Regions from separate parts of the Cobetia sp. PDI-23MA genome, predicted to be linked through region 2. Evidence: predicted binding sites of a transcription regulator. Region 2 holds the regulator's gene; the other holds the start of a gene.
What was found. The regulator PhoB, encoded in region 2, activates phosphate uptake and scavenging genes when phosphate is short. The targets are predictions, from matches to a motif close to TGTCATANNNNTGTCANA.
Positions count from the first base shown of each region.

Region 1: a site for PhoB is predicted at 2,100-2,117, ahead of ugpB (sn-glycerol-3-phosphate ABC transporter substrate-binding protein UgpB). Genes of this name have one in related genera too.

Region 1 is NZ_CM183352.1:717,036-720,420, forward strand. Features, by position in the region: gene ugpA (sn-glycerol-3-phosphate ABC transporter permease UgpA) at 1-381, opposite strand, end outside; gene ugpB (sn-glycerol-3-phosphate ABC transporter substrate-binding protein UgpB) at 582-1,952, opposite strand; gene AC5WNJ_RS03075 (hypothetical protein) at 2,293-2,880, shown strand; gene AC5WNJ_RS03080 (acyl-CoA dehydrogenase) at 3,009-3,385, opposite strand, start outside.
Region 2 is NZ_CM183352.1:3,928,217-3,931,601, forward strand. Features, by position in the region: gene ubiA (4-hydroxybenzoate octaprenyltransferase) at 1-882, shown strand, start outside; gene phoB (phosphate regulon transcriptional regulator PhoB) at 1,106-1,795, shown strand; gene phoR (phosphate regulon sensor histidine kinase PhoR) at 1,803-3,125, shown strand; gene cysZ (sulfate transporter CysZ) at 3,310-3,385, opposite strand, start outside.

The sequences.
Region 1 (3,385 bases), 790 kb from region 2:
GAACAGGAACAGCCACAACACCCCGGCAACGGCGGGTGCCACGGCGTAGGGCCAGATCAGCAGGGTCTTGTAGGCATGTGCGCCGCGCAGTACGCGGTCCGCCAGCACGGCCAGTCCCAGCGCCAGTGCCATGGCACCGAAGGCCACCGCAAAGGAGAAATAGGTGGTCGTCCATAGTGTCGTGAGGTATTCAGGCTCGCTCAGCACGCTGACGAAGTTGCTCAGGCCGGTGAATTCCCGCGAGAGACCGAAGGCATCCTCGACATAGAAGGCCTGTTCGATGGCCTGGTAGGCCGGCCAGAAGAAGAACACGCCAACGATCAGCAGCTGGGGGGCCAGCAGTATCCAGGGCGTGATGGGGTGTCGATTGAAATGGGCCATGCAGCAGGGGTCTCGCAAGCAAGGAGGGGCTGGGTGGTGCCGTCGGTAGCACGGAGTCGGCAAGTCTCGGCCGTTCCTGCACCATCACGCCGTGAGAGAAGGGAAAGGACACCGGATGTCGGATGCGCTTTCCGCTCTCTGGCGATAGAGAATGGCGGGAGGGCGAGCCCGGCATGGGCCCGCCCCCGGTGTGGCGATGATCAGCCGTTGGCGCGTTCGAACTTCTCGAGCAGCGAATCACCACGCTTGACGGCGTTGTCCAGGCCGTCCTGCACGCTTTCCTTGCCGGAGAAGATCTTCTCCAGCTCTTCATTGATCACGTCACGAATCTGCACCATGTTGCCCAAGCGCAGCCCCTTGGAGTTCTCGGTCGGCGTCGCGGAGGTCATCTGGGTGATGGCGACGTCGGTACCCGGGTTCTCGGCGTAGAAGCCCTGTTCGCGCGTCAGCTCTGCCGCGGCAGTGGTGATCGGCAGATAGCCGGTGAACTGGTGCCAGTCGGCCTGCACTTCAGGCTTTGAGAGGTACTGGAAGAACTTGGCGACACCCTGGTACTCCTCATCGCTGTGACCGGACAGTACCCACAGCGACGCGCCGCCGATGATGGAGTTCTGTGGCGTTTCGATCACGTCGCTGTCATAGGGCAGTGGTGCGACGCCGAACTCGAAGCCCTTGGCGCTTTCCTTGACGCCGGCATAGCTGGCGGAAGAGCCCATCATCATCGCGCACTCGCCGGAGTAGAACTTGGGCGCCGCATCATCGAAGCGACCGCCGAACACGAAGCGCTTGTCGGCCTGCCAGTCATCGAGACGCTGGATGTGATCGACCACGGCGGTCGTGTTGAATTCAAGGCGGGTATCAGTGCCGGCGAAGCCATTGGCCTGGCTGGCGAAGGGCACGTCGTTGCGCGCCGAGAAGTTCTCGAGCATCACCCAGGACGGCCAGGTGGTGGTCAGACCACAGCTGGCGGCGCCGGAATCGACGACCTTCTTGAGCGCAGCGCCCATTTCCTGCCAGGTCTGCGGGAGGGACTCGACGCCCGCCTCGGCCAGCACGTCCTTGTTGTAGTAGGTCACCGGCGTCGAGGAGTTGAACGGCATCGACAGCATCTTGCCGTCGGTATCGGTGTAATAGCCGGTGACGGCAGACAGGTAGGCGTTAGGGTCGAAGGCGGTGCCTTCCTGCGGCGCGAAGTCTGCCATCAGCTGATACACCGGGACGATCGCGCCCTTGGCGCTCATCATGGTGGCGGTGCCGACCTCGAAGATCTGCACGATGTCCGGGCCCTTGCCGGCGCGGAAGGCGGCGATGGCGGAGGTCATGGTCTCGGAGTAGTTGCCCTTGAAGACCGGCTTGACGACGTAGTCGTCCTGGCTTGCATTGAAGTCGGCCGCGATCTCGTCGACCTTCTTGCCGAGCCCGCCCCCCATGGCGTGCCACCATTCCACCTCGGTGGCGGCGAGGGCGCTGGCGGAGGCGGAGGCGAAACCGATGGCCAGCGCGAGGCTGGCGAGGCGACGAGTCGCGGTGGCAGTCGTGCGGGTGCTTGCATGATGAGTCGGGCGGCGCATGGTCAAACTCCTGAGAGGTTCCCCTGGCCAGCTTCCGCACAAAGAAGAAGGACGCTGGCCGCTGACGATCGATGGCGACGATCAAGTGAACATTTTCTTGTTCTTTTGATGATCGTCCGAAAAGCGTAGACGACTCTATAGCGCCCGCTTTACAACTTTGTGACAGGAAGATGTTCATTCGAGCGAGGCTGAACTTGTGACTGAGCAGCCGCCGTGTGGCGCCGCCAGCTCGGCTCGGGCTGGCAAGCGAGGCGCCGGGGGTAACTCAAGGCCGAAATAAGCGGCCGGCGAGCGAGTGTGCTAGTCTTGCGCGCTGAAAATGCCTGTGGCGGAGAACGCGATGAAAGTGGTTGAAGTGAGTGCCGGTGCCCGACGTGATGCCTGTCTGGCGATGCTGTGCGCCGAAGTCCATGGCCGCGAAGGGGGTCTGGATGCGCTGGTGAGTTACGCCGGCGTGCGTGGGGTGTGGTTCGAGAATGAGATGGCGCGCCTGTTCGCGCTGGTCGACGATGCCGAGCGCATCCACTCTGCCGCGCTGCTGGTACTCGACGAGAACGCACGTGGCCTGAATCTGGCGCTGTGGGCGACGCCGACGGTGCATCGCGGTCACGACCACGGCATCGCGCTGGTCTCCCAGCTGGCCGATCACGGTCGCCTGCAGGTACGCATCACCGACAGTTCACTGGTCAGTGTGCTGCGTCGCGCCGGCATCAACGACTGGCTGGAGGCTGAGGCCGAAGGCGATCAGCCGCGCGAGCTGGTCGGCATGAATCCGGCGGCGCGTGTCGGCAATCTGGCAGCCCTCGACGCGCCGCTGCGCCTGGATCGCGAGCGCATCAAGCGCTCCTTCAAGGCGCGCCCGAAGGACTTCGAGGCCTACAAGAACGCCTTCGTGCGTGACCTGGAGCACTTCGCGCGTCATATCTGAGGATGAGATGACGCACGCGAATGGCATGCTCTGCCAAGACAAAGGCCCCGCTCATTGAGCGGGGCCTTTGTGGTTCTGCGATCAGTGATCAGTTCGAGCGTCGATCACGTGGGCGTCGCCAGTAGTGATCAGGCGGCGTCCTGCTGCGGGTTGGAGGCGGTGCCGTCACTCGCCATCGGCTTGCGCACGAAGGCGTCGAATTCGAAGTGGTCGACGGTCAGCATGTCGAGCACCTCGGCTTCGAAGACGCGCATGAAGTCGCCATCCTCTGCTGACAGGATGCCTGCCTCGACCGCCGCTTCGATACGTGCTTCCGGTGACAGGGCATCGGCCGGAATCTCGCCTTTGTGGTAGGCCTTGGCCAGCGCCTTGTAGATCGGCTCGGCGCGCGGATAGTCCTTGAGCAGCGCGTTGTAGCGGGCGAGGGCGTTGTCCTGCTGGCCTTCGTCCTGGGCGTCCCAAGTGTTGTCGGTCAGCTTGGCACGCAGTGCAGTGTCGGTGGAAA
Region 2 (3,385 bases):
TCATCCACTTCCGCCGCTTCGCGTCCTTCCAGACTGGCCGACTACCTCGCCCTGACACGGCTGGACCGCCCCATCGGCACCTGGCTGCTGATGTGGCCGACCCTGTGGGCACTGTGGCTGGCGGCAGATGGCATCCCCGAGCGCACGACCCTGCTGATCTTCATCGCCGGGGTCTACCTGATGCGCGCCGCCGGCTGCGTCATCAACGACTACGCCGATCGCCATTGGGACAAGCATGTCGAGCGCACGCGAGACCGGCCGCTGACTTCGGGTCGCATCTCGGAGCGCGAGGCGCTGACGCTGTTCGGGGGGCTGGTCGCGGCCGCCTTCGTGCTGGTGTGCTTCACCAACCTGACCACGGTGCTGCTGTCGATCGTCGCCGTGCTGCTGGCGGCCAGCTACCCGTTCATGAAGCGCTTCCATCATCTGCCTCAGGTAGTGCTGGGCGCCGCCTTCGGCTGGGCGATCCCGATGGCCTTCGCCGCGACGCTGGAGGAAGTGCCGACCTACGGCTGGTGGCTGTTCGCGGCCAACCTGATGTGGACGGTGGCCTACGACACCGCCTATGCGATGGTCGATCGCAACGACGACCTCAAGGTGGGCATCAAGTCCACCGCCGTGCTGTTCGGGCGGGCCGACAAGCTGATGATCGGCCTTCTGCAGCTGGGCATGCTGGCGGTATTGATCGGCATCGGCCTGCACCTGGCGCTGGGCATCTTCTACTGGCTGGGGCTGGCTGCCGCCGCCGTCACCTTCGTCTGGCAGCAACGTCTGATCCGTGAGCGTGAGCGTGCGCCCTGCTTCCAGGCGTTCCTCAACAATCATTGGACGGGGCTGCTGATCTTCGCCGGTATCGCCCTGGCGACCTGGCCGATGAGCTGACGCCTGCATAAACATTCGCATTATTTAATTTAAAGCGATCCCTGCCCTCTGTTGCTCCCCAGCCCACGGTTCATGCCTGCCTGCCGCGCCTCCAAGGCGGCTGGCAGGCTTGCGTGCAAGCTGCCATGCTGGCGGTTGTCATCTGGTTGTCATATAAGCGGGTTGTAATCGTCATCGACTTGTCATTCTGGCGCGTGCGCCGACTGCTGCATGGGATCTAGCGATGAGCTCCAAGACCGTACTGATTGTCGACGATGAATCCTCGATTCGCGAGATGATCGCCGTTGCCCTCGAAATGGCGGATTACCGCGTGCTGGAGGCAGACAATGCCCAGGACGCCCACGCCATCGTCGTCGATGAAAAGCCCGATCTGCTGTTGCTGGACTGGATGATGCCGGGCACCAGTGGCCTGGAGCTCGCGCGGCGTCTCAAGCGTGACGAGACCACCTCGGAGCTGCCGATCATCCTGTTGACCGCCAAGGGCGAGGAAGACAACAAGATTCAAGGCCTGGAAGCCGGCGCCGACGACTACATCACCAAGCCCTTCTCGCCGCGCGAGCTGGTCGCCCGTCTCAAGGCCGTACTGCGTCGCACCACTCCCAAGGGGGTCGAGGAGGCGGTGGAAGTCGAGGGCCTGATGCTCGACCCGGCCAGCCACCGCGTCACCGCCCACGGCAACTCGCTGGATGTCGGCCCGACCGAATATCGCCTGCTGCAGTTCTTCATGACGCATCAGGAGCGTGCCTACACGCGCAGCCAGCTGCTCGATCAGGTATGGGGCGGCAACGTCTATGTCGAGGAGCGCACCGTGGACGTGCACATCCGTCGCCTGCGCAAGGCGCTGGGCACAGGCCATCAGCATCTGATCCAGACCGTCCGCGGCACCGGTTACCGCTTCAGCGCTCAGGCCTGAGGGATTCATGCGCTATTGGACCAACGAGCTATGGCGCCTCGGCTACCTTGCCGGTGGCTTCGGCCTGATCGGTGGCCTGCTGGGCCATCTGGGCTGGGGCCTGGCACTGGGCCTTTCGCTGTATCTGTTCGTCCATCTCAAGCACTTGAAGAGCCTCTATACCTGGCTGATCACCAATCCCCATGAAGAGCCACCACCCGGCGATGGCGTGTGGGGAGACCTGCTCGATCGTCTCTACCGCTATCAGAAGGGCCAGCGCCAGACTCAGGAGCGACTGCGCAGCATCCTCAACCGTATCCAGGAATCCTCCGAGGCCATGCGCGACGGCCTGGTGATGCTGGACAACCACGGTGACATGGAATGGTGGAACAGCGCTGCCGAGCAGCTGGTCGGTCTCAAGGCCAGCCACGACCGCGGCCAGCACATCACCAACTATCTGCGTGACCCCGTCTTCATCGACTACTTCAATCGGCTGGCCTACCGCGAGCCGCTGACGCTGCAGTCGCCGCTGTCTGACAACCTGACGCTGCAGATTTCCATCACCCTGTTCGGTGACAACGAACGTCTGGTCATGCTGCGTGATGTCACCCGCCTCTATCGTCTTGAAGAGATGCGCCGCGACTTCGTGGCCAATGTCTCCCATGAGCTGCGCACGCCGCTGACGGTGCTGGCCGGCTATCTCGAGACCTACTCCGATTACGCCGATGACCTGCCACCGCGCTGGCAGCGTGGGCTGGGTCAGATGAAGAGCCAGACCGACCGCATGCAGCACCTGGTCGAGGACCTGCTGACCCTGTCACGCCTGGAAACCGACGAACTGTCCGACGACGGTCGCTGTATCGACATGAGCGCCCTGCTCGGCCATATCCGCGACGACGCCGAAGGCCTGTCCCAGGGACGTCACACCTTCTCCATCGAGGCCGATGCCAGCCTGTCTCTGCGCGGTGAGGAGCAGGAACTGCGCAGCGCGATCTCGAATCTGGTCTTCAATGCGGTGCGCTACACCCCCGAAGACTGCCATATCACCCTGCGCTGGAAGGCGGATGACCAGGGCCTGCTGGTCGAGGTGGAAGATGACGGGGACGGCATCGACCCGGTCCACCTGCCGCGCCTGACCGAGCGTTTCTACCGCATCGACAAGGGCCGCAGCACCGCCACGGGAGGCACCGGTCTGGGGCTTGCCATCGTCAAGCATGTGCTGATTCGCCATCAGGGCCATCTGGAGATCGACAGCCACCCCGGCGAGGGTGCGCGCTTCCGCTGTCACTTCCCCGACGAGCGCGCCTGTCAGGCGAGTGCTCCCCAGGCCAGCAGTGCGCTAGCCCAGTGATGGGCTGACTCCGTGATGAGCTGAGTCGGAGGCCAGCCCAACGCGGAACGCCCCGCAGCCACCTCGAAAGGAGGCGACTGCGGGGCGTTTCTTTTGCTCCGCCAGACGACGCTGCGGCTACCTCAACGACAAGCCAGTACAGCGATGAACCAGTAGAGCGATGAACCAGCTGCGACAGGCTGTCTCAACGACGCGGCGCCGGCAACTGACGGTAGTGGCTCTGCCACATCAGTACCGCCCCGGCGACAGCGCCCGGGATG